DNA from 3 places in the Marinomonas gallaica genome. Region 2 is predicted to be linked to each of the others. Evidence: predicted binding sites of a transcription regulator. Region 2 holds the regulator's gene; each other region holds the start of a gene.

What was found. Region 2 encodes FliA, which starts transcription of late flagellar genes. Its sites were predicted from a motif close to CTAAAGTTNNNNNNNNNNCNGCCGATA; they were not measured.
Region 1: ACPUEK_RS06400 (flagellin) is a predicted target of FliA. The motif match lies at 9,874-9,900, and genes of this name have one in related genera.
Region 3: flgK (flagellar hook-associated protein FlgK) is a predicted target of FliA. The motif match lies at 8,732-8,758, and genes of this name have one in related genera.

Annotation. Positions count from the first base shown of each region.
Region 1 is NZ_CP187511.1:1,380,706-1,391,839, reverse strand. It holds gene pseF (pseudaminic acid cytidylyltransferase) at 1-638, shown strand, start outside; gene ACPUEK_RS06440 (ElyC/SanA/YdcF family protein) at 610-1,761, shown strand; gene pseI (pseudaminic acid synthase) at 1,758-2,822, shown strand; gene ACPUEK_RS06430 (6-hydroxymethylpterin diphosphokinase MptE-like protein) at 2,833-4,929, opposite strand; gene ACPUEK_RS06425 (hypothetical protein) at 4,929-5,234, opposite strand; gene fliS (flagellar export chaperone FliS) at 5,249-5,662, opposite strand; gene fliD (flagellar filament capping protein FliD) at 5,677-7,056, opposite strand; gene ACPUEK_RS06410 (flagellar protein FlaG) at 7,090-7,521, opposite strand; gene ACPUEK_RS06405 (flagellin) at 7,581-8,441, opposite strand; gene ACPUEK_RS06400 (flagellin) at 8,927-9,790, opposite strand; gene ACPUEK_RS06395 (HD-GYP domain-containing protein) at 9,995-11,134, opposite strand, start outside.
Region 2 is NZ_CP187511.1:1,505,069-1,516,202, forward strand. It holds gene flhA (flagellar biosynthesis protein FlhA) at 1-963, shown strand, start outside; gene flhF (flagellar biosynthesis protein FlhF) at 1,092-2,438, shown strand; gene ACPUEK_RS07000 (RNA polymerase sigma factor FliA) at 2,556-3,275, shown strand; gene ACPUEK_RS07005 (chemotaxis response regulator CheY) at 3,333-3,713, shown strand; gene ACPUEK_RS07010 (protein phosphatase CheZ) at 3,723-4,529, shown strand; gene ACPUEK_RS07015 (chemotaxis protein CheA) at 4,545-6,884, shown strand; gene ACPUEK_RS07020 (protein-glutamate methylesterase/protein-glutamine glutaminase) at 6,906-7,976, shown strand; gene ACPUEK_RS07025 (motility protein A) at 7,976-8,713, shown strand; gene ACPUEK_RS07030 (flagellar motor protein MotB) at 8,706-9,512, shown strand; gene ACPUEK_RS07035 (ParA family protein) at 9,581-10,354, shown strand; gene ACPUEK_RS07040 (chemotaxis protein CheW) at 10,360-11,134, shown strand, end outside.
Region 3 is NZ_CP187511.1:1,368,303-1,379,436, forward strand. It holds gene ACPUEK_RS06335 (CheR family methyltransferase) at 1-704, shown strand, start outside; gene flgB (flagellar basal body rod protein FlgB) at 894-1,289, shown strand; gene flgC (flagellar basal body rod protein FlgC) at 1,292-1,744, shown strand; gene ACPUEK_RS06350 (flagellar hook capping FlgD N-terminal domain-containing protein) at 1,753-2,457, shown strand; gene ACPUEK_RS06355 (flagellar hook protein FlgE) at 2,472-4,226, shown strand; gene flgF (flagellar basal-body rod protein FlgF) at 4,364-5,104, shown strand; gene flgG (flagellar basal-body rod protein FlgG) at 5,140-5,925, shown strand; gene flgH (flagellar basal body L-ring protein FlgH) at 5,938-6,597, shown strand; gene ACPUEK_RS06375 (flagellar basal body P-ring protein FlgI) at 6,617-7,705, shown strand; gene flgJ (flagellar assembly peptidoglycan hydrolase FlgJ) at 7,714-8,670, shown strand; gene flgK (flagellar hook-associated protein FlgK) at 8,804-10,780, shown strand; gene flgL (flagellar hook-associated protein FlgL) at 10,788-11,134, shown strand, end outside.

The DNA of each region.
Region 1 (11,134 bases), 120 kb from region 2:
AACTGTTTCATAGTAAACCCATCATTGCCTATTCGATTGAATGCGCACTAGCATCCGGTTGCTTTGATCGCATCATCGTCTCAACCGACGACGCAGAAATTGCAGACATAGCGCGGCAGTACGGTGCCGAAGTGCCCTTTATGCGCCCTGCAGAGCTCGCTGATGACTACTGCGGCACGCTCGATGTAATGGCCCATGCTGTTTCGACTTTTGAGACAATGGATATGGCGACCGCACATATCTGCTGTATTTATCCGACCGCGCCATTGTTGCTGCCAGAAGATTTACAGCGCGGTGAACAGATTTTACGAAGCCATGCGCAGATTCAATATGTATTTAGCGCTGTAGCGTTTGGCTTTCCCGTACAACGTGCCATTTACTTGAATAACGAGCAAGAAGTGTCCATGTTTCAGCCAGAACACGCTAAAACCCGCTCGCAAGATTTGCTCGAGTCCTACCATGATGCGGGACAATTCTATTGGGGCAGAGGGCAGGCCTTTTTAGAGAAACAACCTTTTTTTGCGCCACACTCGCGTATTGTAGAGCTTCCCGCACTTCGGGTGAGAGATATTGATACCCCAATTGACTGGGAGATTGCGGAGTTTTTTTATGAAAGACTGCACCCCCGTCATGACTAATCCCCATGCGCCATTACATATCTTATTTCTCGGCTATGACCAAAGCCAGACACGCCTGATCGACCTGCTTATCTCACATCAATGTCGCGTGGATCATACACAAGAGCCCGTTGCTCAGCTCAAAGGGTACGATTTGGTGGTGTCATTCGGTTACCGTCATCTGCTCAGCGCAGAGGTAATCGAACAAGCTGATTGCCCTATTATCAATCTGCACATCGCTTACTTACCCTTTAATAAAGGCGCACACCCTAACTTCTGGTCTTTCTATGAAGGAACACCGTCGGGGGTCAGCATTCATTTAATTGATCAATCAATCGATACTGGACAGCTTCTATATCAGCAAAAGCTGCATTTTGACACGAGTAACGAAAGCTTTGCGTCGACTTATGAAGCCCTAAGCGATGCTATCGAGTCATTGTTTGAAACGCATATTCATGACATCTTAATGCATCGTTTTCCCGTCACAACCCAGCGGCCCTATGGTACCTTTCACAACCAAGGTGAATTACCCGAGGGGGTAAACTGGTCGCACAACATTGAACAAACAATCCAAGCATTGAAGGCGCGATCATCCAAAAAAGCGGTCTTAGTACTTTCTAATCTCATGGACGATGATGAAATCATTAACCATGAAACACAACAACGCTGCTTAGAAGCCATCCGACTCTTCCGCCAAGAGCGTTTAGACTACATGATCACCAGTGGCTGGATCTATGATGCACGGTTTTCGATCAGTTTGTCTGAAGCCACCGCACGCTTTTTGCGGGTCAACGGGGTCAAATCAAACTGCATTTTACAGAATCGAGCCTCACGAGACACTGTGGGCGATGCACTCTTTACGCGACTGCACCTTTTGGCGCGTCACAACATTCAAGAGTTAACCGTTGTCACCAGCGACTATCACCTGCATCGTACTCGCATCATCTTCCAACAATTACTACCAAGCAATGTCACACTCCATTTTATCGGCTGCACCACCCCTCATGCCGACTACCAGGCAAAAGAAAAAGCCTCTTTGAATCGTTTTTTAGAGACTTTTTCTGGCGTCGATCAAGATGACTTAGACGCATTGTTATCGTCGCTCGTGACAAAGCACGCACTTTATAAGGAAACTGCGCAATGACCCACACTCTTAGTATCGATGGCCGCATCATAGCCGCTGACGCTCCGCCCTATATCATTGCTGAGCTTTCTGCCAACCACAACGGCAGCCTTGAAAACGCGCTTAGACTGATCGAAGTGGCCAAAGAATCGGGGGCTGATGCGGTAAAATTGCAAACCTATACGCCAGACACCATTACGATTGATTGCGACAAAGAAGACTTCCAGATACGCGGCGGGCTTTGGGACGGTAGCTCACTCTATGAGCTGTATCAGCAAGCGCATACCCCATGGGAATGGCACCAAGCCTTGTTTGCCAAAGCAAAAGAATTGGAATTGACCATCTTTAGCTCTCCCTTTGATAGCACCGCCATCGAGCTACTTGAGGAGCTCGGAGCGCCAGCGTACAAAATCGCTTCGTTTGAAGCCATCGACCTTGCACTGATCGAAGCGGCTGCTCGAACGGGTAAGCCCTTAATTATCTCTACTGGCATGGCCAACGAGGAAGAAATTCAACAAGCCATCGATACGGCTCGTGCAGCTGGCTGCCAAGAATTGGCGATCTTACATTGTGTCAGTGGTTACCCAACGCCAGCCAAGCAATATAATCTTCGAACAATTAACGATATGCATACGCGCTTTGATTGCGTTGTCGGATTATCAGACCACACCCTTGATAATGTCACGGCGATCACCTCCGTAGCGATGGGTGCCGCGATCATTGAGAAGCATTTCACACTGGATCGTAACGGCGGCGGTCCTGATGATTCCTTTTCACTAGAGCCTGATGAGCTAACCGCTTTATGTCGAGATAGCAAAACAGCTTGGCAAGCGCTTGGGCATGTTAATTACAACCTCACCGAAGTAGAAAAAAGTAACCAAGTGTTTCGCCGTTCTTTATATGTGATTAAAGACATCAAAAAAGGTGACAAGCTAACTGAAGATAATGTGAGAAGTATTCGCCCTGGATTCGGACTACCTCCAAAGCATCTACCAGAGGTTTTGGGACAAATAGCCAAACAAGATATAATTCGTGGCACCGCCCTCACTTGGCATTTAATAAACCATAAAAAAGGCGCTTAAAGCGCCTTTTTTATGCATTATACTTACCATCCAGCAACCCTCTACCGGGATCAACAGCGCCTAAAGGGTTTTCAAGTAATGTCGGCATTTCCTCAACAAATTCAACAAATATATCCACCATTTCTCTAGCCCAGACTAATGTCTCATCAGGCGTTGAAAGCACTAAATCAAGTATCTCATTGGCAAAGTATGTAAATGATCCAATCATCAACTCACAATTATAAGGCTTCCCCTTAAAATACTGCTGCATCAATAAAGAATTATACTCGGATAGCATATTTAAAACTTCGGATTTTTCATTAAAACCTTTATTTAATATGCGCAAGCATTCATGAGTGAACTCTTTATACTCTTCGTATACATCACCAATAGATCTTTCGCCATAGCTATCATTTTCCTCAGCAGAAAAATTTTCAATGACATATTTTTTTAACTTGCACTTTTTATCTTTTGAGCCTTTTGAAATAAGGATATCCTCTTGAAGGATAGGCTCTGCACCCTCAATTCTTACGCCATCAGATAAATTATAACATTTAAAAATTTTATTGGATTTTTTTGCTAACCGAATAGAAAGTTCAATCTGAACTCTAGATGTATCCATTATGGATGTCGTAAATACACTTCCATGAAAATTTGCATCTCTTCGTTTCAAACCACTCTTGAATTCTGTTAACCCCGTACTTGAACCATCATTTTTATAATAACCACTAGCCTTTGAATGATGGTTATCAGGATCTTTAAAACCACAATCTACTCCAGCTAAATAAATATCAGAAAAACCCATACTTGTCATATAAGACATCGCTAGATTCGCAACAATCGGGCTAGAGTAATGCATCATTGCAAGGTTATTTCTATTGTCAGGAGAGACTAATTCATGACTTAACTTCATAATTGAAGAGATTGGTTCACTAGGCTTCAATCCAATAAAATTGATATCGAAGTAATTATAGAAATCTGGGTGCATCACATTAACAGTTAATGAAGTGATACCGGTCAAAAACTCTTCATCTATAAATTCTAGCTTTTCGGCTGTATGCCGTAAACGTTCGACATCAACATGATAGTCTGGCTTTATACCATACTTATATAATGTGTTTATTGTTGTTCCACAAGAAACAAGCACCATATCATCAATATGTTCTTTTATAAAATCTATATTATTATCTAACGAGGGACCGTTGCCGATAATTATGACAGGTAAATCAATATCTCTTGAAAAACGAACTTCTTTCTTATGTTCCGGATTAACCGCCAAATACGTCTTTTTCTTACGCGCTAGATATTGACTAATACCAATCACACCATCGTCAAAAAAACCCCAGCCCATAATTTGTCGTACATATTGATTTGAAAACTCAGTAGTAACTTTTGTAACATGCTCTAGGTTGTAGGACATATAAAAATAGGTATGCCCGGCCATATAAAGGCCATTATAACGCAAGTCCTTCATATAATTGGCCAAAAACTCTTTTTCATCAACACCAATATAGAAATGCAGCGTTGAATCACGTGCCATCATTTCTTCGACAATCCAAACCCAATCAATTGCGAACAAGGAATAGTAAAAGAAATCAACATTTTCTTCGTAAATATAGATATGCTTAGCAAAGTGATCGTCAAGAATTCGTACAAGTTGATAACCAAACTCAAAACCAAATAAAACGATCCCACCAACCATGTCTGGTAAAGTATGATACTGTTCCGTCTGAGACTTTCTATTCATTCGCACAGTACCAATTCTTTCCATATATCGTTCATGCATAGAATTAGATACGTTAGAAACACCAACACTTACAAAAGCTCGACTAGGGTTTACTCTAAATTCTTTATATCTATTATCTATATCTGAAAAGGCATTTTCAGGATAAACAGTACAACCGGTACTAGGAAAGATAAGATTCAATGAGCCATCTTTTTGCAAAAAAATATTTTTATTTTCGGGAGAATAATCTTTAATTACCTCATAAAGACCTGGGAAATTCTCCTTAATTACCTTAATATTTCTCTTATAGCGTTCAGAAAAAATATCATCATTAATTTTTAGCCTATCTCGACCAGAGCCAAGCTTTTTAATTAAATTATCAATATTATTTTCATAACTCATTATAACTTCCCAACATCAGAATATTTTTTGGATATTTTCCGCTTTTTCACTAGCTCAGTTTGAATTTCTTTAACATCCTTTTTCAAGGATTCGATCATATCTTCTGATTTCCTTATAAGCTCATAGAGCTCTTCAAATTCGGAAGAATGATTCTCTAAATACTCTAAAGAAATACCATCCGTTTTTATGACATCAGTCAGAATATCATTGATATACAGAATAGCATCTAGATTCTCTTCGGCAACCGCTTGTCGAAAAGTGGGAATGAGCTCTATTAGATCACTTGCAGTTAATTTATCGGCCATGTGTAGCCACTTACTTATGCCTGCTCTCTTGCTGCTTCTTTTTTCGAAGCATCACTTATTTGATCCCATGCACCTTTTATTTCAAGCATCAGGGCAATAACATGATCAATTTTTATAGTGTCCATTTTAAGACTTGCTTCATGAATTTGGTCGATCATGTAAAGGTATAAGCTTTCTAGGTTATCAACCAACTCCGGACTTGCATCACGGTCTAATGAATCTCGCAGTGCATTAATAATTTCGACTACTCGCGTAAGTGTTGAAGACTTGGCCTCTAGGTCCTTACGCTCAATAAAACCTTTGCTCAAAGCCAGTCGCTCAAGAGCACCTTGCATCAATAGCTGTATGACACGATGAGGATCAGCACCGGCTAAATCGGATTTTAACGATTCTTTTTTGTAAGCATTAATGCCTTTATTCGCGTACATAATAACCTCTATTTCTATTGAGAATTGGTGTTCATGGAACCCAACTGATTCAACAAGTAATTCCCATTTGATTTCATGCTTGCCAAACTAACGTCTAATTGAGTAAATCGAGCACGTAGACGCTCTTCATATTGAACCATACGATATTCATAATTTTCTAACTGTTTCTCAGTCGCTTTAACTGAACTTTGCGAAGAATCAACTAGATCTTTTAACATACCGCCAGAACCTGTATAGCTTCCTACAAATTCCTCCATAACCGAGGCAAGACCGTTATCTCCTGAAAATAGAGTCGTTAAGTCATCATAACTATTATCCATCGCATCAGAGAATTTTGTGTCATCCAACGAAAGTTTGCCGTCATTATCCATTTCGATTCCGATATCAAAAATGGTTGATAAATCACCAGCATTATCAAACGTTGTCATAAGGTCACTATTAAGTGCCCCTTCAAGGCCTCGAATCAGGCTGCTGCCATTTAAAGGTCCGCCGATTTTGGTTTGACTCTCAAACAGAGTCTGCAAATTATTATAGGACTCAATAAAACTATTCAACGTTTCTTTAACTGTTTCGGTGTCATAATTGACGGATGTCTTTGCCTTCTCTGGCACACCTGAGTCACTCACAGCTGAAATATTTAAAGCTTTAATAGTAAGACCTGATATAGCACCTTCAAAGGTGTTGGTATCGCTACGAATATCAATACCATCCACATTAATAATCGCATCTTTCGCTGCATCGTCCGCTGAAATACTAAGATCGGACGACACGCTTGCCAGAGCGGCATCACCACTAACATTTTCGACCACTAGGTCATTACCAGCTCCGCTTTTATCAGAGGTCAATGCCAAAAATACATTGCCAGTACCATCGTCTACAAGGTTGGCTGAGATACCAAAGTTATCGTCCGCACCATTGATCTGTTCACGTAACTCTTTTAACGTTGTGCCAGCGGCAACATCAATCGTGAACTCCTCATCACCGGAAGTATATTTAAGCTGTCCACCATTGGCTGATACGACGTCATCAGGGCTACTAAAGGCACCCGCAGCAGAAAGACTGCGGCTTCCTTGAGCCAGTTGACTGACCGAAATATTATAAGAACCATTTGATGAAGTTTTATCTGCTTCGACCGATATGATATCGCCCGATGTTGGCTGTGTTGTTTCCGCGGTACGTCCCGTAAACAACTTACTATCACTTAGTTTTTCAACTGACTCCTCGAAAGCCTCCAAAGTGGACTTTAATTTGCCATACGCTGAAACCTCAGATTTATAATCACTAATGCTCTCATTATAGGAAGATACACGTGCATCGCGCTGAACCTTGACCATATTCGAAACCAATGACTCAAGGTCGATTCCGGAGCCAACACCTAACGATGTAACTGACATACTATCCTCTCTTCCGGCTTTGCCCGGGATTACTTATGCTTCGCTATTAATTAAACTACCTTTGAAATCTTTAAGCTCGCCAAAAATCTCATCTAATCGCTTAGACATTTCTATGAACTCTTCCGAAGGAATTTGGCGAACCAGCTCGCCAGTATCTTGATCAATGACTTTTACAACGCTCTCTTCACCGTCTTCACTTTTTTCAAACGATAACCCAACGCTCAATTGACGCATTTTGATATTTACATCTTCAACGTTCGCTTCGTTAGTCGATTCTTGAGTTACTTCTAGTCTAGCAATATCTTTGCCATGTTCTTTCAGACTGCCCGAGCTACTATTTGTATCGACAACTGGAACAACAACTTTAGCATCATTCTGACGAGCCTGGATTGATTCTTGTTGAACAGCTTGGCTAGATGGCACTGCGATTAAAGTAGATGTAGATAAATCAGAACTAATAGACATGAGCTATCTCCCAAAATAAAAAAGCTGGAGCAATACTCCAGCTTTTTAGTATTACTCTATTAACCTAGTAAGGATAGCGCAGTTTGTGGACGTTGGTTAGCCTGAGCAAGAATTGATGAGCTCGCCTGCTGTAGAATCTGAGCACTTGTCAATTTTGCAGTTTCTTGTGCAAAATCAGCATCACGAATACGAGAGCGCGAAGCCGATACGTTTTCAGAAATGTTGCTCAAGTTGCTAATCGTTGAACTAAAACGGTTTTGTACCGCACCCAACTCCGCACGCTTCCCGTCTACTGCCGCAATCATACCATCAATAATTGAGATCATTGACTGCGCATTAGAAGCCGTTGATATGGATAATGCAGTTGCAGCTAAGCCAGCCGTATTCATGCCCGACACATTAAAGCCAGCACCAGCTTCACCAGCGCTATTAGATGAACTTAGAGAGAAGGAAATAGTTTGGTTGGCATCCGCACCCACTTGGAACTTACCATCGTAACTTCCGTTCAAAAGCTTTTGCCCACCAAATGTAGTCGTGTCGGCAATTCGGTTCATTTCTTTACCCAATTGAGCGATCTCTTGCTGAAGTGCATCACGATCTTCATCAGTATTTGAACCGTTTGCAGACTGAATCGCTAGAGTACGCATACGCTGGAGCATATTTGTAGTTTCATCTAGCGCACCTTCAGCAGTCTGTGCTAACGAAATGCCATCGTTTGCATTTCGAACTGCTTGATTCAAACCATTCACCTGAGACGTCAAACGGTTAGAAATCTGCATGCCTGCTGCATCATCTTTGGCGCTGTTAATACGCATGCCTGAAGACAAACGCTCATAAGCAGTATCCAAGGTATTACCAGATTTCATCATCTGATTCTGAGCATTCAGTGATGATGTATTAGTATTTACATATAAAGCCATAATAGCCTCCTAGTTTCGCCATTTAGGCCTGCTGCCAAGCAGAACCTTTAATCGGTGAAGTGATCGCCAAATCAACTAACACCTTAAACCTCTTGTAATCGTTAACGGCATACTCAAACATAGCTTTAGCATTTTTTTGATTTTTTTTTCCGCTTTCGGCAAAAATGGACCGCAATATCGGCAAGCCACTGATCTATTTATGTTTTTATTCTTCTTAAATTCATAAAAAAACGACTAAATTCATACATAAGCTGCACCCTCTTAAGCAAGCATCACTTGGCACAACCTTTGCTAAACATATTATGGAAGCTCGCCAAGCTTCCATAAAAAAAGCCAAGTGCGCTAACACTTGGCTTAAAATTACTTCTAGAAGATAGAATCGAAAAAAGCATCAGATACCTTCGCCAAACCTCTTGCCTCCGGTATTTGATTGCTACTTTCGCGTAAGCGAGCGGCCTGATCAGCCGCTCTTTTTTTAATTCTAATTAGCCTCCAAGCAATGACAAAGCAGACTGTGGACGTTGGTTAGCCTGCGCAAGAATCGTAGAGCTTGCTTGCTGCAATATCTGTGCGCTGGTCAATGTTGCTGTCTCTTGCGCAAAGTCTGCATCACGAATTCGTGAGCGCGACGCCGATACGTTTTCAGAAATGTTGCTCAAGTTACTAATAGTTGAACTAAAACGGTTCTGTACCGCACCCAACTCCGCACGTTTCCCATCTACTGCCGCGATCATGCTATCAATAATGGAGATCATTGACTGCGCGTTAGAAGCCGTTGATATGGATAATGCAGTCGCAGCTAAACCAGCCGTATTCATCCCCGACACATTGAAACCAGCACCAGCTGTACCAGCAGTGTTAGATGTACTAAGAGAGAAAGATATCGTTTGGTTGGCATCCGCACCCACTTGAAAAGTACCGTCGTAGCTGCCATTTAGCAACTTCTGACCACCAAATGTTGTCGTATCAGCGACACGATTAATTTCTGCTCCTAACTGTGCAATTTCTCGCTGCAGAGCAACACGGTCTTCATCCGTGTTTGAACCGTTGGCAGACTGAATCGATAGCGTACGCATGCGCTGAAGCATATTGGTCGTTTCGTCTAATGCTCCTTCCGCTGTCTGCGCCAGAGAAATACCATCATTAGCATTACGTACCGCTTGGTTCAGACCATTGATCTGCGAAGTTAAGCGGTTTGATATTTGTAAGCCCGCTGCATCATCTTTGGCGCTGTTGATACGCATACCTGAAGACAGACGCTCATAAGCAGTATCAAGCGTGTTACCAGATTTCATCATCTGGTTTTGAGCATTAATTGATGAAACGTTAGTATTTACATATAAAGCCATGATAAGTTCTCCTAGAAACGTAATTTTTCAACTGCAACCATTTGATTTAATTGGTTATTTGGCTGCATCTTGCATACTCTTGTTATCGTCACTATTGAAAAAACCTTTAACTCTTTTTTGATTTTTTTTTAGTTTTGATAAACGATTAAAATATGCGTTGCTGTCACTACATTTACGGTCAGAAAAACAAAACCTTTAGAAAAATTAGCCAATATGATCAATAAAACGCAACCCGTAAGATGAAGGAGATACTGTTCTTGCAATAAGAACATCTTCTCCCTTATCAATAGGTAAATCTGTCGGAGGAATAAATGTCTTTGAGGTCAAGCTATACACCTGCCTTATCAATGATGGCTCAAGCGCATTGTTTAGGGTTAAAACAAAAGCTAAACGCCCATTACTTAGCTCGACACAGGAGCCTACAGGCACACTTCCAAGGCTATTCACAAAGATAGACATAAGCTTTGGATCAAACGCTAAACCTGATTCGATCTGCATTTTATCCAGCGCTTCAACGGGTGTCAGTGCTTGACGATGAGACTGCTCAGATGTCAAAGAGTCGTAGGCATCAACAATAGCGCCAATTTTGCCATACACTGATATTTCATGATCGATTTTACCTTGAGGATAACCTGAGCCATCCATACGTTCATGGTGCTCCCACAGCATCTGATAAATCACTTTAGGAACATTATCATTAGAGTTTAGTAACACCTCACCAAAGTTTAAATGCCTACGAACCAGCTGAAACTCCGCTTCAGTGAGTTTGCCTGTTTTTTTGGTAATGAGTTCAGGTAGCTTGAAGCGCCCCAAATCGAACAGCAGAGCGCCTAGTGTCATCACGTGAACAAAACGTTCGTCTAGCTGCAGAGCCCTGCCCATATGGCACGCTAAAATAGCACAGGCAACGCCATGCTGAGCAATATAGTCATCTGTATCTTGTATATGTCGCACTGCAAGCAATGCATTAGGATTACGCTCATAAGAGAGATTCAGCTTATGACAGTACTTATGAAAAGCATCCAAGTCTAATTGCCGTCCTGCAAAGACAGCTTTAACTTGCTTAGTAATGAGCTCCACACCTTGCGACATCAAACCTAAGGCAGTTTGGATCTCCTTCGCAAACGTTACGGGCTCTATAACAGGCTTAGCAAGCGCTTGAGATTGCTCTACTGCATTAGTGAAAGGTAAAGGTAACGCTATCTCAGAAGGCTCAAGTGAATCCACTTTCCCTTCTTTATAACTCAACACGTAATCTCGCGTATTATCATTAAGCAGTTGTCGAAAGTATTGATAAAGGCTGTGTTTTTTTGAGAGAAGCTCGCGAGGCAACTTTGAAAATTG
Region 2 (11,134 bases):
GAGCTGCTTTCGCGAATCAAAGGTGTTCGTCGAAAGTTGTCCCAAGAACTGGGTTTTTTAGTGCCTAGTGTGCACATACGAGACAATTTAGATTTGATGCCTAATGCATACCGAATTACCTTAATGGGCGTGAGTCTTGCGGAGGCAGAAGTGCACCCCGATAAAGAATTGGCGATCGATCCAGGTCAAGTGTTTGGTAAGGTAGATGGTATTCCTGGTAAAGACCCATCATTTGGTTTGGATGCTATCTGGATTGATACAAAGAAGCGCGACCAAGCGCAAACCTATGGTTATACCGTGGTGGATGTGAGTACGGTTGTGGCGACGCATATTAACCAAGTGATGCAGAAGCATGCATTTGAGTTGATCGGCCATGATGAAGTTCAGCAATTGCTTGGTTTGCTTAAACAACATAACCCTAAATTAGCAGAAGAGTTAGTGCCCAATGCTGTGCCTTTAAGTGTGTTGCTAAAAGTGCTGCAAAACCTGTTACAAGAAAATGTTCCGCTTAGAGATATGCGTACTATTGCCGAAGCAATTATGGGTGTACAGCCAAAATCACAAGATCCGATGATCTTAACGTCAGCCGTACGTACAGCGTTGTCACGCATGATTATGCAATCATTGGCTGAAGGTGTCGAAGAAGTGCCGGTTATGACACTGGATCCTCAGCTTGAAAAAATGCTTATGCAAACGGTTCAGCAAAGCCAGCAATCTGGAATTAAAAATGAAGAAGCGCTTATTCTTGAGCCTCAAATGGCAGAGCAGTTACAAAAGTCTTTCCGTGAACATGCAGAGCAACAAGAAGCAATGGGAAATGCGCCCATACTCATTGTATCGGCTCCCATAAGACCTATGTTAGCTCGTTTTATGCGTTATGGTGGCGTTGGAATGTCTGTGCTTTCCTATCAAGAGGTGCCTGATAACAAGCGAGTGACGGTGGTCGCTGTCATTGGCCAGTGAATTAAGGAAAAGCATTGATTTTCTAGCTATATTTATGAAAACCTTTCGGGTAAGCTATGGATTTGTATGCATAAATAGACTTAAAGGACTGGTATTAAATGCAGTATAGGCGGTTTAGAGCTCCCGATATGCAAAAGGCGATACGTAAGATACGTGAAGCCGTCGGGCCTGATGCTGTCATTATGTCCAATAAGCGTCTGCCAAGTGGTGAAGTTGAAATCGTCATTGCAATCGATTATGACGGTTCGATGACGCCTAGTACAAACCACAAACCAGACCCAGTACAGCGCAAAGCTCCCCAGCAGCCGACAACGCCAGAGCCTAGTGCGCATTACAAAGAGCGTCTAGAGCAGGCACGTGGTATGGCTCCGCAATCTTCAAAGCCTAAGGGGGACGTGTATGAAGTCTTTGATGATGTCGCTCCGCCTAAACAAAAACCTGCGAAAAATCATTACGTTGATGATTACGCCCCCACATCAAACAACTATGAATCTGATCCTGAGCCTTCTATTCAAGAAGATCTATCTTTAAGGAGTCATGTTCGGGAGCGCCCGTCACCTGACGAAGAGAAGCTTCGAGCTATGGAAAAAGAGCTCGAGCAAGTTCGTCGGCTATTAGAGCAGACTCAACAAGATAATCAGCAAGTTGTGGCTCAAGCTTCTGCAGCCAAAAGACAAACCTACGATCAGCGGCTTCAAGAACAATTAACAACGTTAGGATTATCAGAGAAAGTCATTGATAAAATCATGTCGGATTTGTCTTTGACCGGAAGAGAGGAAGACTGGAAAAAAGCGCTTTCTCATTTGGCCGACAGTATTCCTATACGTTCTACAGCAGAGGCCTTCAGTGGTTGCATTGCATTTATGGGGCCGACAGGGGTGGGGAAAACCACGACAATAGGCAAAATTGCTGCTCAGTATGTTTTAAAATACGGCTCTAATAATGTGGTATTAATTACTACGGACACCTATCGTATAGCCGCCCATGAACAGCTTCGTACGTTCGGACGGATTTTAAATGTCCCTGTTGAGGTCGTGAATGAGTACACTGATTTGAATGAAGTGTTAGATAAGTATTCAGATTACTCGCTAGTGCTTGTTGATACAGCGGGTATGAATCCAAGGGATCAAAACCTTGAGCGACAGCTTGCTATGATGAAAAGAGCGCGTGGGTATTTAAAGAAATTGTTGGTTTTACCCTGTACAAGTCAGCGTCAGGTGTTAAAGACTGTTGTAGATGTCTATTCTCAGATACAGTTAGACGGTTGTGTTTTAAGTAAAATTGACGAATCAGCTTCCCTAGGTGAAGCGATTAGTGTTGTTATTGAAGAAGGCTTGCCGGTTATGTATGTTGCATATGGTCAGCGAATTCCCGACGATATAGAACCTGCACGAGCGCACAACTTAGTCAGTCGTGCGGTGTATACTGCTGAGCAGTTTGGACAGCTCTATGGGTCACTGAAGTATGGGAGTTAGTAAAAATATGTTATTTGGCAGAGCACTACAGCGAACTATATAGTACATTTAAGTTTGTACGCTCTCGGATAATAAATTTAGAGTTGTAGCATATCAAGACGCGAAGATGGATGTAGCATGTACACAAAGAAGGCGACGTTATCGATTGATGCGATTGTGCTGAAATATGATTCTCTAGTGAAAAAAATCGCTTATCATCTGTTGGCTAGATTACCAAGCAGTGTTGATATCGATGATTTGATTCAAGCTGGGATGATGGGACTTATTGAAGCCTACAAGCGATTTGAATCGACTAAAGGTGCTTCATTTGAAACCTACGCAGGCATTCGTATTCGTGGCTCCATGATGGATGAAGTGCGTAAAAGTGATTGGGCACCGCGTTCGGTAAGACGAAACAGTAGAGCCGTGGCGAGTGCCATTCGCGAAGTAGAGTCGTTCAGTGGTCGTGAAGCAACAGACCTTGAAGTTGCATCTCACATGGACATTAGTATTGACGAATATCATGATATTTTGCATTCGTCTATGTCGACCCAGTTGTTTAGTTATGAAGAAATGTTGGATAGTGAAACAGGTAGCCATGAGCTTGATATTAAAGTAGATGGTCATACCAGCCAGCCTGATCACTTAGTAGAAGAAGCTGGCTTCCAAATACATCTTGCTCAAGAGATAGAGCGATTACCAGAGCGTGAAAAATTGGTTCTTTCGCTCTACTATAATGATGAATTGAATTTAAAAGAAATTGGTGCCGTATTGGGCGTTAGTGAATCGCGTGTCAGTCAAATACACAGTCAAGCGGCGATGCGTTTACGCTCTCGACTCACGGATTGGCAGGATTAATTACTATGATAGAAATGACTTTACCTAAGGGTTGTGGAGGTTGCATTGGATAAAAATATGAAAATCCTGATTGTTGATGATTTCTCAACGATGAGACGAATCATCAAAAATCTACTGAGGGATTTAGGATTTACCAATACAGTCGAAGCGGATGATGGAACGACTGCACTGCCTATTCTCCAAACAGGCACAATTGATTTTCTTGTGACTGACTGGAATATGCCTGGAATGACAGGTATTGAGTTGCTTCGCGCTGTTCGTGCTGACGAAAAACTAAAAACTACTCCTGTCTTAATGGTAACTGCGGAAGCGAAACGCGATCAGATTATCGCAGCTGCTCAGGCTGGGGTGAATGGCTATGTTGTTAAGCCTTTTACCGCAGTGGCCTTAAAGGAAAAGATTGAAAAGATTTTCGAACGTATTGATTCCGCAAAATAGGGGCTGTAAATGTCTAGTGAAAACGAGTCAAAACTTGGAGAGTTCGAAACTGTTGTAAAAGATGGTGCCGTAGACTTGCTCAACAAAATTGAAGTCGGTGACTTTAGTGGTGCGATCAAGATTATCCAAGAGTTAAGCGAGGCTCGGCATAATAGCTTTTACAATGAGGTTGGTTATCTGACACGCAGCTTGCACGATGCGATTCGTGATTTCCAGCTCGATTCAGTGGAAATGATGGTGCAAAGCGGTGCGGCCCCAGCGGGTGCTGATAAGGATTCTCCGACGCGTATAACGGATGCGTCAGATCGCTTGAATTACGTGATCGAAATGACCAGTTCTGCTGCGAATAAAACCATGGATATGGTCGACAGTAGTGTACCTGTTGCAAGTGAACTGCAAACCCAAGCTAAAGCGTTACATAAAGATTGGAGCCGATTGATACAGCGAGATCTTACGCCACAAGAGTTTCGCGATTTGTATAAGCGAATTGATGCATTCTTGAAGCTTACCGATGAAAGTGCCACAACCTTGCATGACAACCTTAATACCATACTGTTAGAACAAGGTTACCAAGACTTAACAGGACAAGTAATTACACGAGTTAACGAACTGATACGTGACGTAGAGGAACGTTTAGTCCATCTTGTATCTGTTGCGGGTAGAGTTGACAGTATCTCTGGTATGGAGCATGAGGCAGAGAACAAGGAACGTGACGACGATCGAGGCCACGGGCCAGCGATTAATAAGAATGATAACCCTGAAGTACTGAATAACCAAGACGAAGTCGACGATTTGCTTTCGAGTCTTGGTTTTTAATAGGAGCTGCTGCGGATGAGTTTCGAGGTTGATGAAGAAATTCTACAGGATTTTTTAGTAGAAGCTGGAGAAATCCTGGAACAGCTCTCAGAGCAATTAGTGGATTTGGAACAAAATCCGGAAGATACTGGATTGTTGAATGCAATCTTCCGTGGTTTCCATACAGTTAAAGGCGGCGCTGGTTTTTTACAGCTGACTGCGCTGGTTAACTGTTGTCACTATGCGGAAAACGTCTTTGACATATTACGTAACCACCAACGTAAAGTCGATTCAGAGTTAATGGACGTGGTACTGCAAGCTCTAGATGCTGTGAATGAAATGTTTGAAACTGTTCGTGCAGGTGGTGAGCCTGAACCAGCAGACCCTCATATCATTGAGTCTTTAAGTTTCTATGCTAAGCCACCTTCTGAAGATGAATTGAATAGTGATTCAGATGAAGACGATGTTGAAGAAGACGTTGTTGAAGAAGAGGTTGAGCCTGAAGCAAGCGACGAGCCCGAAGCAAACGACGAGCCAGCAGCAGATTCTGTTCATGAAGATATTTCAGATGATGAATTTGAGTCTTTGCTAAGTGCATTAGGTTCATCAGACAAGCCTTCTGAATCACCGAAGGCTAATAATACTGAACCGGATTCAGATGAAATTACGGAAGACGAATTTGACGCGTTATTAGATCAGTTACATGGTGGCAGTGCCCCTGGCATTGATTCGACTGAATCTGATGCAGCGCCAGCCGCTGCGACGGCAGCCAGCTCTGATGCCGATGAAATTACGGAAGATGAGTTTGAGGCGCTGTTAGATCAACTGCATGGTGGAAGTGCTCCTGGTATAGCGGAAGAAGGGGAAGCCAAAGCAGCTGAAGAAGCGGTCTCAGATGCACCAAAAGGTGATGCTGGGGCGAGTTCTTCTGAATCGGACCTCATCACAGAAGACGAATTTGAGCAACTTCTTGATAGCTTACATGGTAAGGGGCAAAGCCCTAAAGAAGATGTAGCTGCAGCGTCAAAAGCAGAGGACAAAAGTGCTCCTAAGCCTAAAACGGAAGAGAAACCGAAAGCTACTAAGCCAGAGCCTGAGAAGAAAGCTGCGAAACCTAAAGCTGCTCCTAAAAAGCCAGCTGCGCCTGCAGCAAAACCCGAAACAGCTGATGTAGAAGCCAAAGAAAAATCTCAGCATGCGCCAGTTGTTCAAGAGACAACGGTACGAGTTGATACTAAACGTCTCGATGACATTATGAACATGGTAGGTGAGCTTGTATTGGTTCGTAACCGCCTAGTTCGCTTAGGTCTTCAGAGTGACGACGAGTCTATGAGTAAAGCCGTTGCTAACTTAGATGTAGTGACGGGCGATTTACAAAATGCTGTCATGAAAACACGGATGCAGCCAATCAAGAAAGTGTTTGGCCGCTTCCCTCGAGTTGTTCGTGATTTGGCGCGTAATCTGAAAAAAGAAGTGAATTTAGAGCTTCGGGGTGAAGATACCGATTTAGATAAAAACTTAGTTGAGGCCCTAGCTGATCCTTTGGTCCACTTAGTGCGAAACTCTGTAGACCATGGTGTAGAAGCGCCAGACGTGCGGGAAGCCAAGGGTAAACCGCGTGTAGGTCACGTTATTCTATCTGCTGAGCAAGAAGGCGATCATATCTTACTGTCTATTGATGATGATGGTGCAGGTATGGATGCGGATGTATTGCGTCGTAAAGCGGTAGAAAAAGGCTTGATGGACACAGATGCCGCAGAACGACTTTCTGACGATGAAGCGTTTAACTTGATATTTGCGCCAGGTTTCTCAACCAAGGTTGAGATCACCGATGTATCGGGTCGTGGTGTTGGTATGGACGTTGTGAAAACGAAGATCTCACAGTTGAACGGTACGTTAGAGATTAAATCCGTTTTAGGTCAGGGTTCTCGTTTCAGCATCAAAGTTCCATTGACTCTAGCCATCATGCCAACCTTGATGGTTATGCTGAATGATCAGGCATTTGCCTTCCCTCTTGTCAGCGTTAATGAGATTTTCCATTTAAATCTTAACAAAACAAATATTGTAGATGGTCAGCAGGTTGTGGTTATTCGCGGTAAAACCTTGCCAATCTTCCATCTGAAAAACTGGCTGATTAAAGGCGCTGCATTCGACGAGAAACCGGCGGAAGCACATGTTGTCGTGGTTCAAGTTGGCATGAACGAAGTCGGTTTTGTGGTTGACCAATTAGTGGGGCAAGAAGAGGTGGTTATCAAACCACTAGGCAGAATGCTGCAGGGTACGCCTGGTATGGCGGGTGCCACTATCACTGGTGATGGTCGTATTGCAATCATTCTTGATGTGCCAAGTATGCTGAAGAGCTATGCTTCACGCTAGACAAGTTACAGGAGCTGTATTATGCCAGTGAAGGTGCTGGTCGTTGATGACTCGGGATTCTTCCGACGTCGTCTAGTAGAAATCTTTAGTGCTGATCCTCGCTTGCAAGTGGTCGGGACAGCCAATAATGGCAAGGAAGCTGTTGATAAGGTCAAAGCACTGTCTCCTGATGTTGTGACGATGGATTATGAAATGCCTGTTTTGGATGGCATTTCGGCTGTTACAGAAATTATGAAGAGTAAGCCAACGCCTGTGCTTATGTTTTCTTCGCTGACCCATGAAGGTGCTCGAGTTACACTTGATGCACTCGAGGCGGGGGCTGTCGACTTTATGCCGAAAAACTTCGAGGATATTTCTCGAGACTCGGCTGTCGTTAAGCATACCTTAGTGGAGCGAGTTCTAACGGTTGCTAGAACTAGGACCGGTGGTATTTCTAAGCCGATTGCAAGAGCTGCAACCAAAGTTGCACCGCGACCGATTGTTGTGAGCGGTGATCGAGGCGTCATTATTCCACGCGCCCGCAAGAAAGTAAGTTTGGTTGCTATTGGTACATCTACTGGTGGCCCTATGGCACTGCAAGCTGTCCTGTCAAAGTTGCCTAAGGACTTTCCTGCGCCTTTAGTATTGGTCCAGCATATGCCTGCAGCCTTTACTCATGCGTTTGCTGAGCGGTTAAATAATATTTGTCAGATTACCGTTAAAGAAGCCGAAGATGGCGATAAGCTTAAACCTGGTGTGGCTCTGCTTGCTCCTGGTGGAAAACAAATGATGGTGGATCCTCGTAACGGTGGGTGCGTTCGTATTCTTGAAGGTGATGAGCGGTTGAACTATAAACCTTCTGTTGATGTCACTTTTGGATCGGCATCTAAGTGTTATCCAGGAAAAGTATTGTCAGTTGTTATGACAGGGATGGGGGCAGATGGTCGTGAAGGTGCTCGTATGTTGAAGAATTCTGGTTCTCGAGTTTGGATTCAGAGTGAAGACTCTTGCGTTATTTACGGTATGCCTCAAGCCGTCGAGAAAGCCGATTTGGCAGACGATGTGATTCATTTAGATCATATTGGCGAGCGAATTGTTAAAGAGGTTGGCTAGTGGATTTTCTAACGCTAGGTGGGTTGATTGTTGCCTTTGCGTCGGTATTTCTAGCGAATTGGCTAGGAGGAGGGGAAGTTGTTTTACTGCTGAACCTTCCTTCGGCCATTATCGTTGTTGTCGGAAGTCTAGGCGCCGCGTTAGCGCAGAGTAGTCTGCATGAAGCTATTGCCGCGTTACGTATGCTTTCTTGGTCGTTATTCCCTCCTGTTTTTGATCTCAGTGGTAATCGTCGTACGCTGAATCAATTGGCTCACAAAGCCAGACGTTTTTCTATTATCGCTTTGGAAGACGATGTTCAATCGCTAAATAATGAATTTGCAATTCGAGCGATGCAAATGGCTGTTGATGGGGCAGATCCAGAGCTTCTTTCTGATCGATTACATGACGAAGCTGAGCGTATTCGAGACCGCCGCGGTAGCTATATCAGCTTTCTCGAGTCAATTGGTGGTTATGCACCAACGCTTGGTATTATGGGGTCTGTATTAGGCTTGATACAAGCCATGGCAAATCTAGACAGTCCCGAGGCCTTAGGGCATGGTATCGCGGTGGCTTTTGTTTCAACATTGTATGGTCAGGGGTTTGCGAATCTAGTGATTTTTCCTATTTGTCGTAAACTTTATCGCTATGCTGATCTTGAACTACTAAACAACCAAATGTTTATTGATGGTATCCATGGAATAGCAATTGGTAAGCATCCACAACGGCTTGATTTGGAATTAAGCGGTTATGAGTGATGGTCGCCGCCGAAAGTCTCGTAACCGTGGACAAGATGCTCCTCACCAAGACCGCTGGATCCTTTCCTATGCAGACTTTATAACACTTCTTTTTGCCTTCTTTGTTGCTCTTTATTCGATTTCCTTAAAAGAGGCAGGCAATGAAAAGGTATTAAGTGAAACATTGAACGGTGTGTTTGATGCAGTTCAAAAGTCGATAAAGCCAATTAATATTGGTCAACCAGTGGCTACTCAGCCAGAGAGTGAGCGATTATTAGAGGTTGCTCCTGCCGAGCAATCTGAAGCTGAAAATCCTCCTGGTGAAGTTGAGGGCAAGAGTCCGCTATACGACGCACTCAATAAGTCGATTAATTCTCAATTTCCGGTTCTACAATCATCTGGCCAAGTATCTATCACGGAAGATGCTAATTGGATTACCTTAGATATGAAGTCATCACTTGTATTTGACCAAGGGGACTTTGAGTTAACCAATGAAGCCGTTGCTTTGATGATCGTAGTTTCCAGTATATTACGATCTTATCCAGCGCCAATCTTGGTGCTTGGCAATACGGATGACTTACCTACAAATTCGACTAGAATTCCTTCTAACTGGCACCTTTCAAGTTTACGTGCAGCTTCTGTTGTTGATGAGTTGACGTATCGCGGTATGGACCCTAAGTTGTTAGCACCTATAGGCTTTTCGAGTGAAAACCCGCAGGTTCGTAATAGCAATGACTTTGCTAGAGCACAAAATCGCCGGGTAACGTTAAAAATCAGTAAGCGTCAGGCGGATAACTTGTATGATTACTTGTTTAACTAGCGAGTTAATGTATATGATTGTGTTGCAATAATTACGTAAATTTCTTGCATAACATCTAAGGGGTCGGTGTGCACATTTGGGCGGTGGCAAATCAAAAGGGTGGCGTGGGGAAAACCACAACAGTTGTTAGTTTATCCGGCTTACTAGCGGATGCTGGCCATCGAGTATTAATGATCGATCTTGATCCCCATGGTTCATTGACTAGTTATTTTCGCTTTGATCCTGATTCCATTGAGCACAGTGGTTATGATTTATTTCAAGTAAGTGGCAAGATCCCAGAAGAGTTACCGCGTTCTGTTATTCTAGAAACAGGGCATCCTAATTTATCTTTAATTCCGGCATCAACCGCGCTTGCGACTTTAGAGAGACATGCCCAAGCACAAGGTGGCATGGGGTTAGTTATTTCAAAAACGCTTGCCATACTATGGGACGATTACGATTATGTTTTAATCGATAGTCCTCCAGTGTTGGGGGTGTTGATGATCAATGCGTTAGCGGCTTGTCAGCAGCTGGTGATTCCTGTGCAAACGGAGTTTCTAGCAATTAAAGGCTTAGAGCGAATGATACGCACCTTGACCATGATCAATAGAGCTAGAAAAAGACCTGTTCCTTATACGATTGTGCCAACACTATTTGATCGTAGGACTCAAGCATCTAATAAAAGCTTACGTAGTTTGAAAGATTTATATGAAGACGCCGTATGGCATTCTGTCATTCCAGTAGATACCAAACTACGAGATGCGAGTACAGCAGGGGTAGCTCCCTCTGCATTGGATGCTAATGCTCGAGGTGTGAAAGCTTACGCCAGTTTGATGGATACTTTACTAAATCCATCTGGTTAAAAAGAATGAAAGATACTAAAACGAAAGACTATACATTAAATGGCCCACAACAAGCGCTGCAGAGCTATTTAAACGACTTATTACAGGAATCGACGTTCTCGGAGCCTGAGCTTCTTGCTGAGCAGACTGAACCAGCTGAACAAGAAGCAATGTTAGAAAATACCGAAAGCACTATTGAAGATATTAGCTCTGTTGAAGAAATTTCTGAGAAAAGCTTTGATAAGCCTGAAAGCGATGGGGTTGAAGTCGAGTCACACGATTCAGCGGGATTAGATTACCAAGCGTTGGATGCATCATTTGCTGACTTTGAAACCGCGATTCAAACGATCCAAGCGGAATATGAAGCCCCTTTATTACAAGAAGCCGAGATCCAAACTTGGGATATTGAATCTGATCTTGCTGCACTTGCTAATGATTCATTTGAAGAAGTAGAGCAAGAGCAAGAAGCTCTTTTAGAAAATGTTGAGGTCACTCAAGACGAAGATGCTTTCGTAGAGGATGTCGCCTCTGAAACAGAGTTGTTAGATGAGACTCTAATGGAAGATACTGTTGAGCCAGAGCCAGAGCCAGAGCCAGAGCCAGAGCCAGAGCCAGAGCCAGAGCCAGAGCCAGAGCCAGAGCCAGAGCCAGAGGAGCCAGAGCCAGAGCCAGAGCCAGAGCCAGAGCCAGAGCCAGAGCCAGAGCCTTCTAAATATATAGCGAAAACAGAGCCGCTACCTTGGTCTCAAAGTCGTTTTGAATGCCTATTATTTTATGTTGGTGCTTTAAAAATTGCTGTGC
Region 3 (11,134 bases), 140 kb from region 2:
TGGAGCGCGAAAAATTCTCTAAAATTGAAGAGTTGGTCGATGCGTTATCGCGAGGTGGTCGTACGTCTAAACTTCGGGAAGAAGTGATCAATGCGATGACCACTAACGAGACGTTATGGTTTCGAGATGCGCATCCTTTCAAGATCTTAAAAGACGTTATTCTGCCTCAATTTGATAAGCGCCCAGTAAAAATTTGGTCTGCGGCTTCTTCTACGGGTCAAGAACCGTATTCTATCAGCATGATATTAGAAGAGCTTAAACAGTCCAAACCTGGTTTGCTTAAGGCTGGGGAACGTATTGTGGCGACGGATATTTGTACCAATATCCTCAAGCATGCTAAGCAGGCTGAGTACGATAGTTTAGCGATTGCTCGTGGTTTGAGCCCTGAAAACCAAAAGCGCTACTTTGATAAATTGAGTGATACGACGTGGAAGGTAAAGCCAAACATTGCTTCACGAGTAGATTTTCGTCACCTTAACTTGATTGACTCCTTTTCGTCGTTAGGTAAGTTTGATGTGATTTTTTGTCGTAACGTACTTATTTACTTCACTGCTGATACAAAGCTGGATATTTTAAAGCGTATGCATTCGGCACTGAATCCTGGAGGGTACCTTTTCCTAGGAGGTTCTGAAGCGTTAAGTGGCTTGTCCTCTATGTTTGAAATTGTTCAGTGTCATCCTGGTATCGTTTACCGCGCGAAATAGTCTTCGTTTACATCTGTTTTCAGAAAACGGCAACTTATATTAAGTTGCCGTTTTTTTGTTTGCCGCCTATTGCCACCTTTGATCTTTTTGTTTCTTATCTTGTTGAAAATAAAGGTTATTTTTTATTGGCATCTTATTTGCTTTGTATTTAAGCATAAAGAATGTTGAGTTGTCTTTTACGGAGTTTATATGTCGATTTCTTTCAAAGAAGCGTTTGCTGGGCACGATCAAATGTTGTTGTTTCGTACCGCACGTGCGTCTGTGCTAGCAAACAACATTGCAAACTCAGACACGCCAAATTACAAAGCGCGTGATATGTCGTTTGAATCGATGTTGTCTACTGAAAGAAACCGCATTTCATTGTCAGGCAGTGACGATCAGCACATTGCTGGTCAGAGTTCTCTAGCCGGCAGTGACGAACTCTTGTATCGCAATCCAAGTCAGCCCTCACTAGATGGCAACACAGTGGATATGCAGCGCGAGCAAGCAGAGTTCACTCAGAATTCGTTGCAATTTGACACAAGCTTTATGTTTTTAGATAGAAAAATCAGCGGCATGAAGAAAGCGCTGACTGGAGGACAATAATAATGTCATTGAATAATATTTTTGCCATTTCCGGTTCGGCGATGAGTGCCCAAACGATTCGTCTGAATACTGTTGCGTCGAATATTGCCAATGCTGATAGTGTGGCAAGCTCTGCTGATCAAACCTATCGTGCGCGCAAACCTGTGTTCGAGCAAATGATGACACAAGAAATGCGAAATCGTGGCTGGAATGCTTCGGATGATGTGATGGAAGGTGCTTCAGGTATGGGGGTGAACGTATCTGGAATCGTGGAATCGGATGCCCCTCTTCAGCCTCGTTATGAGCCTAATAGCCCAATGGCGAACGAAGAAGGTTATGTGTTCTACCCAAATGTGAATCCAGTAGAAGAAATGGCCGATATGATGTCTGCATCGCGCTCGTTTCAAACCAACGTTGAAATTATGAACTCTGCAAAAAGCATGATGCAGAGAATGTTGACCTTAGGTCAGTCCTAAGGGGGTGAATGATGTCTGATATCAATACAAATTCAGCTTTGTCGGGTCTTATTTCTAAATATGGCACCGATGAAGCAAAAGCAAAAAACGGTATTACCAGTACGACGAGCACCGAAAGCTCTGAAGGCATTGGTAATCAAGATGTCTTTTTGCAGCTGTACATTGAGCAGCTAAAAAACCAAGATCCGACCCAGCCTCAAGAAACTGGGGATATGGTCTCGCAGATGGCCGAGTTTAGCTCGTTAGAACGTTTAACCAGTATGGCCTCAGAAATGTCCAATATGACTGAAGCGTTGATGTCGAACCAAGCGTTAACGGCTTCTACACTGGTTGGGAAATCTGTGTTTGCACCTCAAAGTTCGGCTACTATTACAGAGGGTAGTGCGGTTCAGATTCGCACTTCTTTTCCGGATGATGCGTTGACAAATAAACTGGAAGTGACTGACTCAGCAGGGCAAACCGTAAAGACCATTGATTTGCTCAAGGAAGAGTTTGCTTGGGATGGTACGAACGACGCTGGAGAAGCAGTGCCAAGTGGTGAATACAACTTTAAAGTGACTTCGCGCAATGCAGATGGTGAAGTAACAGAGTTAGATACAGAATTACCTGCTCGCATTAACAGCGTTACGATTAATGGCGAACAAGGTACTACACTTAATGTTCAAGGTGTCGGCAGTCTTAAACTGAGCTCCGAACTTGAGATTATCGGTTAGCTGAGGAGTTAATTATGGGTTTTAATACAGCACTTTCAGGTATCAAAGCGTCCGCTGACTTTCTCAGCACTACGGGTAACAATATTGCCAACTCGGATACAACGGGCTTTAAAAAATCACGTGTAGAGTTTGGTGATTTATACAATACCAATGTGATTGGTGCTGGTAGCAGCAATACAATTGGTAGCGGTGTGGCCGTAAATAATATTGCGCAAGAGTTTTCATCGGGCAATATCTCTTATACGGATAACAACCTAGACCTAGCAGTTGATGGTACAGGCTTCTTTGTTTTGGATATAGGTGGTACGCAAGCGTACACTCGTGCAGGTGACTTCAAGCTAAATGAAGAAGGCTACTTGGTGACGAATGATGGTGCCAATGTGCAGGGCTATAACGCTAACAATGGTATTGTGGGTGGTGCGCTCGAAGATCTGCAAGTGCCAACAGAGCGAATTGCGCCTGAAGCCACAACAGAAGTTAATTTAGAATTTAACTTAGATAATAGCTCAGAAGATGAGCCTCCTTATATTGCGGCTTCTTTTGATCCGGGTGACCCTGAGACATATACCTATACGCAAACGGCAAACACAGCACCTGCTCCTCCTGCGACGCCTCAAGCTGTAACGCTTTACTACTCTAAAGCTGAGGCTCCGAATACATACCAAGTGCATGCGACTGTAGATGGCGAAGAAATAGATCCGGTTACAGGTACGGCGTACTTATCTGAAACCTATGTTACGTTTGATGATGCTGAGGGATCTTTTAGTGCCACGGCAGCGGGTGGTGGTACAGCAATTCCTTTTGCGCCGATATATACGGGTACTACACAACCAAATACGGGTGACTTAGGAGATCCTGCTGCTGTGTTAGGGATTGCAGTGGCTGGTTTGACGTTTGATTTTGATGGTACTCAGCCTGACATATCAACGCCTGATAATTTTGCACGAGAGGCTTTTGATCCAGCGGATAACAGTACTTACACTTACGGCAATTCCAATACCATTTATGATGCCTTAGGTGAGGAACATACCATTGGTTACTACTTTATTAAGCAAGGTGAGAATAATACTTGGGAAATGAAAGTGACAGTAGATGGGGAGGTGAATAATCCAGTGCCGCAGCCAGTTCTTGATCCTGTAACAGGCTTACAGCAAACAGACCCTGTTACAGGCGATCCGCTGTTCGAGACGGTTCCCTATTTGCCAGAAGATACGAATGTCCAATTTGACAGTGAAGGTAAGATTATTGGTGCTTACACTGGCTATGCTCCGTATGCTGTGCCAAGTCCAGCGCAGTTGAGTATTACGGGTTGGGATCCAACCAATGCCAACGCCGAGCTAGAGATCGATTTGGGGAAATCTACTCAATATGCACTTTCTAGTTCAGATACCTTTTCACAAGATGGTTATGCAGCAGGTGAACTACAAGGCGTTAGCTTTGATGAAGATGGGATGCTGATTGCAAGTTATACCAATCAGCAAACGGCTGTATTAGGTCAAATTGCGTTAGCGAATTTTGATAACGTAGATGGGCTGACGCCAGCGGGGGATACCTCATGGGTGGCAAGTTCTGACTCTGGAGCGGCAAATGTTGGCAAGCCTGGGACTGGTACCTTCGGCAGTATCCAAGGTGGCGCGTTAGAAGAGTCTAACGTAGATATCACTGAGGAGCTGGTTGCCTTGATTGAAGCGCAGCGTAACTATCAGGCGAACTCTAAGACGTTAGAGACCGAAAATACCGTGACACAGACGATTATCAACTTACGTTAATCAATTTTAGTGACGCGAAAGCCCAGCCTATGCTGGGCTTTTTTGTGTCTGTCACTTTTGTTTGTGAACTTGGCACGTAATTTGTTACACATTCCCTATAAGCGAATTTAAACGCAGTTTGAAGAGTGAATTAGGATATGGACAGAGCACTGTATTTAGCAATGAGTGGTGGCACCCAAGTAATGAATGCTCAAGCCATTCATGCCAACAACTTAGCAAACGTCTCTACAACTGGCTTTCGTTCTGATTTTGAACAAGCGCGCTCTATGCAGGTAAATGGTGATTTTCACCCTTCAAGGGTTTATGCCATGACTGAAAACCCTGGAACAAATTTCGACACTGGGCCTATGCAACAAACTGGCAGGGCGATGGATGTAGCTGTTCAAGGAAAAGGCTTTATTGCGGCTCTGGATGCAACAGGACAAGAAGTGTATACCCGCTCAGGAGATTTGCAGCTTACCGTTTCAGGTCAGTTGGTCACTGGGACAGGGTTGCCCGTAGTTGGAGCGGCTGGCCCTATTTTTTTACCACCACTCGACGAGATTGCTGTCAGTGAGGATGGCACCATTTCGATTATTCCTCAGGGCGGTGACGGTACTCAGATGACAGCATTAAACCGTTTGAAACTTGTTTCTGCGGACCCTGAAATGCTAACGAAGGGTGAGGATGGTTTGGTGCGTACTAAAAGCGGCGAGATGCTGCTTGCGGATAACAGCGTTCAAGTGATTTCCGGTTTTTTAGAAGGCAGTAATGTTAACGCCGTTGAAGAGATGACCAGCATCATGGAGTTGTCACGCCGCTTCGAAATGAACATCAAAGTTATGAATACTGTGCGTGAGAATGAAAACGCATCGGCACGAATTCTTGAACGTAGCTAATAAGCTAGCGATTCTAAAAAGATAAGGAGCACACAATGCATTCAGCACTATGGGTTGCCAAAACCGGTTTGTCTGCGATGGACAAACAATTGTCCACGATTTCCAACAATCTAGCTAACGTATCGACAACGGCGTTTAAAAAGGACCGTGCGGTATTTGAAAACCTCATGTATCAAACACTGAGAGCGCCTGGTGGGTTGTCTTCGCAAAACACAGAGCTGCCATCAGGATTGCAGATGGGGGCGGGTGTGCGTGTGACCGGAACGCAAAAGAACTTTGAAGAAGGTGATTACAACATCACGGACCGTCAGCTTGATGTGGCGATACAAGGTGCAGGCTTTTTTCAAGTGGTTCAGCCGGACGGCACGATGGCTTATACCCGTGATGGCCAGTTTCAATTAAACAGTAACGGTGATTTGGTGGATTCAAGTGGTTTATTGATTGAGCCTGGTATATCGATCGATTCTGATGTGGTTGAAATCAATATTGCCGAAGATGGGATAGTATCTGTGCTCAGAGCTGGGCAAACAGACATGGAAGAAGTGGGCGCTCTTAATATCGCTAACTTTATTAACCCTACGGGTCTAAATTTTCTAGGCAGTAACCTTTATGGTGAAACCACAGCAAGCGGTGCGCCGATTGTTGGAGTGCCTGGGTTGGATGGTTTGGGCTCATTAAGTCAAGGGATGCTTGAATCGTCTAACGTGAACTCGATTGAAGAGCTGGTCAATATGATTACCACACAGCGTGCTTACGAAATGAACTCGAAAGTGATTTCCGCTGCAGATGGTATGCTCAGTTTCGTTAATCAACAGTTGTAGAGGTTTAATCCGATGCGTTACTTGTTTGCGTTATTTCCATTGGTGTTGGTGGGATGTGCGGCGGTGGAACCTGCGCCGGTTTCGGATGATCCTTATTACGCGCCTGTCATTCAGCCATCCATTCAGTACACACAAACCAGCGACGGTGGGATTTACCAAGCGGGCATGGGTGACGTATTTTTTGGTGACAAAAAAGCGCGTCAAGTAGGAGATATTCTGACGGTGAGTTTGTCTGAAAGTACCAGCTCTACGAAAACGAATGCGGCATCGGTTTCAAAATCTTCTTCTGCAACGATTCAAAACCCTACGATTTTAGGGTTGCCGATTGGCTTAGATACAAGCTTGCCTGGTATGAACAGTGATTTCTCGGGTAACGCGAATGCCAATCAAAGTAACAGTCTGTCTGGTAGTATTACCGTAACAGTTTATGAAGTGTATCCAAATGGGTTGCTAGCGGTAAGAGGTGAGAAGTGGATTACCTTGAATCGTGGTCAGGAATACATTCGTTTATCTGGTCTTGTTCGAGAGGAAGATATAAGCTCTGACAACACGGTAGAATCTACTCGGTTAGCCGACGCACGAATCGCCTACTCTGGTACGGGTGAGCTGGCATCTGGTAGTGAACAGGGTTGGTTAACACGAGCGATTAATACAAGCTGGTGGCCTTTCTAATTATAAAGAGAACGTGAACATGAAGACCTTTTGCTTAACACTAATATTGATGATCTTTACGAGTGAGGCGGTGGCCGAGCGTCTTAAAGACATTGCAAGTGTGGCAGGAGTGCGCGAAAACCAATTGTTTGGCTATGGGTTGGTGATTGGTTTGAATGGCACGGGCGACGATACCGATTTTACCAATCAAAGCTTCATTAGTATGTTAAATCAGTTTGGTATTAATCTACCGGATGGAGCGAATACCGACTCTGATAATGTTGCCGCGGTATCATTGACGGCGACTTTGCCGCCATTTTCTAAGCCAGGGCAGTCGATTGATGTCACGGTGTCTTCCTTAGGTAACGCCAGCTCATTACGAGGTGGAACACTACTGTTGTCTGCTTTGAAAGGTGCCGATGGCCAAGTTTATGCGATTGCTCAAGGTAATCTTGTCGTTGGCGGTCTTGGGACCGGCGGAGCTGATGGATCTCGTCAGTCAATTACGACGCCAACAGTGGCGCGTATTCCGAATGGTGCGAGTGTAGAGAAAGCGGTCGCCAACAGTTTTAATCGTGGCGATACGTTAACGTTTAATTTAAATCGCCCAGACTTTACAACGGCGAAGCAAGTGGCTGATAAAATCAATGGTTTGCTAGGCCCTGGTGTCGCTCAATCTTTAGACGCGACCTCCGTTCGTGTGACCGCGCCGCGTGACCCCTCCCAGCGAGTTACTTTTTTATCTATCCTAGAAAATCTCGAGGTTGAGCTTGGTCGTGAACGGGCGAAAATTGTCGTCAACTCACGTACTGGCACCATTATTATTGGGCAAGATGTAACGGTTTCACCTGCAGCGGTTACCCACGGCAGTCTCACTGTTACAATCAAGTCAAATCCTGAAATAGGGCAGCCTGGTATCCTGCCTGGTGCCGGTCAAGAGCTGGCCCCTCGACAAGAGATTGAGACAGACGAAGAAAGTGGCCATATGTTTGTCTTCACACAAGGTGCTTCGTTAAATGATATTGTTCGAGCCGTTAATCAAGTGGGGGCAGCACCGGGTGATGTGATGGCCATTTTGGAAGGGCTAAAGCAGGCTGGTGCGCTCAACGCAGACTTGGTTGTGATTTAGGGGGAATGATGAGCAGAATCGATAATAATGCATTCTTTGCGGACTTTAACTCTCTTGCTAGTTTAAAGCGTCAAGCGCAACAAGACCCGGATGCAGCGCTTAAAAAGGTTGCTCAAGAATTCGAAGCCATCTTTATTAATATGATGTTTAAGAATATGCGTGAAGCCAATGAGAATATTGGTGGGGGGTTATTCGATAGCACGCAAACCAAACAATATACCGAGATGATGGATACTCAGATGGCCCAGTCCTTAGCGAATGCTGGAGGCATTGGTATATCAGAGTCTTTGATTCGACAGTTACAGGGGCAAGGATCAGGTGTTTCTAGCCCTGACCTGAATGACGCCTCAGATTCAGAGACTCACTTCTTGCGTAGCTTGCCTACGCTCGATGCGGAACGCATACGAGCGGTTGCCAAAAAAGCCGCGGAAGATTTTACGGGTGCAGTTCAAACGCCAATTTCGTCATCATCAGTATCCGCTAAAGATGTCGCATTTGATTCGCCAGATCGCTTTGTCGAGACGCTTTGGCCTCATGCTCAGAAAGCCGGTGAAAAGCTAGGTGTTGATCCAAAAGCAATATTGGCTCAGGCTGCGTTAGAGACAGGCTGGGGGAAACATCCAATTGCTAAATTTGATGGTAGCCCTAGTTATAACCTGTTTGGGATTAAAGCAGATCAGCGTTGGTCGGGGGATCGAGCAACAGTAAATACGCTTGAGTTTCGCGATGGCGTAGCCCAGAAAGAAAAAGCAGCGTTTCGTGCCTATGATTCTTTCGAGCATAGTTTTGATGATTATGCCAATTTTCTACAAACCAGTGAACGGTACCAAAATGCCCTGCAAGCAGGGGATGATGCGGCAATGTTTGCCGCTTATTTGCAGAAAGGCGGTTATGCTACAGACCCAAACTATGCCGATAAGATTTCCAATATCTTATCAAGTAAGTGGTTTAAATCTCTTTTATAACAATAGCTTGAGCGTTTCATTTTAGAGCGTTTGGTTTATTTTTAGATTAAATTCAATTCTGGTAAAGTAATTGCATCAACTGTCGATATAGAAGTATACGCACTCGCGTTTTTGTATCTAAGAGGTTGATAGCATGTCTAGTCTATATTCCATTGGTTTGTCCGGTTTGCAGTCGAGTACAGCACGTATTACGACGACAGGTCAAAACACCGCAAACGTGGATACGGAAGGATACAGTCGTCAAAATACCGCGACGGTCAGTCGCTCCGGTGGCGGAGTGCTGGTTCAAAATACCGATCGGATTGTGAATCAGTACCTTAACCAGCAAGTGTGGAGTGATACTTCTAACCATAGTTATTATGAGAGCTACCATTCAATGATGTCGTCATTTGACTCCATTGTGGGAGAGGAAAGTGTCTCGATTAGTAGCTACTTAGACAATGCCTTTAGCTCTTTGCAGAAAGCAAACAGTGATCCAACCGATAGTGCTTCCCGAGCTCATGCATATTCTAGTTTCCGTGAAATGGTTGCTCAGTACAACGAATTGTCAGGTTATGTGTCTAACCAGCGCGAGTTGGCGAGCGATGAGATTTCTACGAATGTCGATAGCATCAATAATATTACCGAGCAAATTGCATCGTTAAATAAGCAAATATTTAAACTTGAGTCGACGACACAAAACTCAGCGAATGAGTTACGTGATCAGCAGGAGCAGCTGGTTAAAGAGCTCTCTAGCTTTCTCGAAGTGAAAGTAAAATACGATGACAATAAGCTGATGACAGTGAATTTGACCTCTGGGCAGCCTTTGGTTCTGCAAGATGGTAATAATGAACTAGCGTTAACGAGCAATCCCAAGAATCCTGATGCACCAATAGGAATCGAGTTAAGCTTTGGTCGTTACGAAGTCAATATTCCCACTGATGAGCTTGGCGGTTCTATGGGGGGATTAATAGCTTTTAGAAATGAATTTGTTACCACCGCTGAACGTATGTTGGGTCAGCAAGCGTTAGTGTTAACTGACACAATGAATCAGCAAAACCAGTTAGGCCTAGATTTCAATGGTGAATACGGCATTAACTTGTTTTCAACGGCCCCGATCAACACTGTAAACAACCCAAATAATAATGATGCTTCGGCTAATATTGCAGCTCGAGTCACGCCAGGTGCTTCGAGTGAGATCACGACGGACACTTATGAAGTCGTAATGAATTCTCCTACGGAATTTAAGGTGGTCACCTACGACGATCAAGGCCGTATTTCAAGAGAGTCAGGCGCAATTGATATCTCTGGCGCAGCGTCAGGTGATTATTTTACGGTTCCGGAATTTGGTGTAGATATTCAAATTAATTCGCCTACGAATTATTCGTCTGATGATCGATTCCAATTTTTGCCAACGAAAAATGCGGCGTCATCACTGCGTTTAAGTGCTCGTAGTGGCGATGATTTTGCTTTGGCGGCACCAATTTCCGTATCCCGCGGTGATCAGAATTTATCCGAAGCATCGATTAGTATTTCTTCTATTACGAGTACTGATCCATCTGCTTCGGCTTTTACTCAAAGTGGTGGTTTATATAATTATGCGCCTCAATCACTGTCATTTGACGCCAACGGTGATGTGACCGTATACGACGGTAATGCTCCAGCGAACATCCTTGCTGGCCCTCAAACATTGACCGACTATACTGATATTTTAGAGGAATTAGGGTTAGCAGCGGGAGCCGGATTTGATATCAATCTAGACGGTCCTCCCAAACCAGGCGATAGCTTTTCAATCGGCTTTAATGCGGATGGCGAGTCAGATAACTTTAATGGCTTAATATTAGCCAACTTGCAGAATGAGTCGACAGTTGGTGGAACGCGATCTTATTCAGCCGCTTTTTCGTCGTTAGTCACAGAAGTAGGTAGTTTAACTGCTTCGCTAAAAACGAACTCCAGCTCGAGTGAAGTGGTCATGAATCAATCGGTTGCGGCACGAGATCAAGTATCAGCAGTGAGTTTAGATGAAGAAGCTGTCAATTTAATACGATTCCAGCAGTCCTATACGGCTTCTGCTCAGGTGTTGACGGCCGCCCAAAGTACATTTTCAACGCTTATTAGTGCGCTGAGGTAGGTAAATTATGCGAGTCACTACAAACCTGATTTTTAATCAATCTGAACTGTCCATGTCTAAGGCAAATGAGCGCTACCTAAAGGTTCAGGAAAAAATTGCTGCGCAATCGGACATAGTTCGCCCAAGTGATGATCCTAATGGTGCAGGGCAGTTGTTGCGCTATGGCGCTGATACAAAGTTACTGGAGCAATACGAAAAAAATATGACCTCGGCTACCAATGCTTTGGAGTACGAGTCAGTTGCTCTAGAAAGCTTGAATAGCACACTAGATGAAATCAATAAACGAATGATCCAAAGTAATAATAGTGCCAATTCCCAAGTTGATCTGGATACCTTGGCGGGTGAAATGGAAAA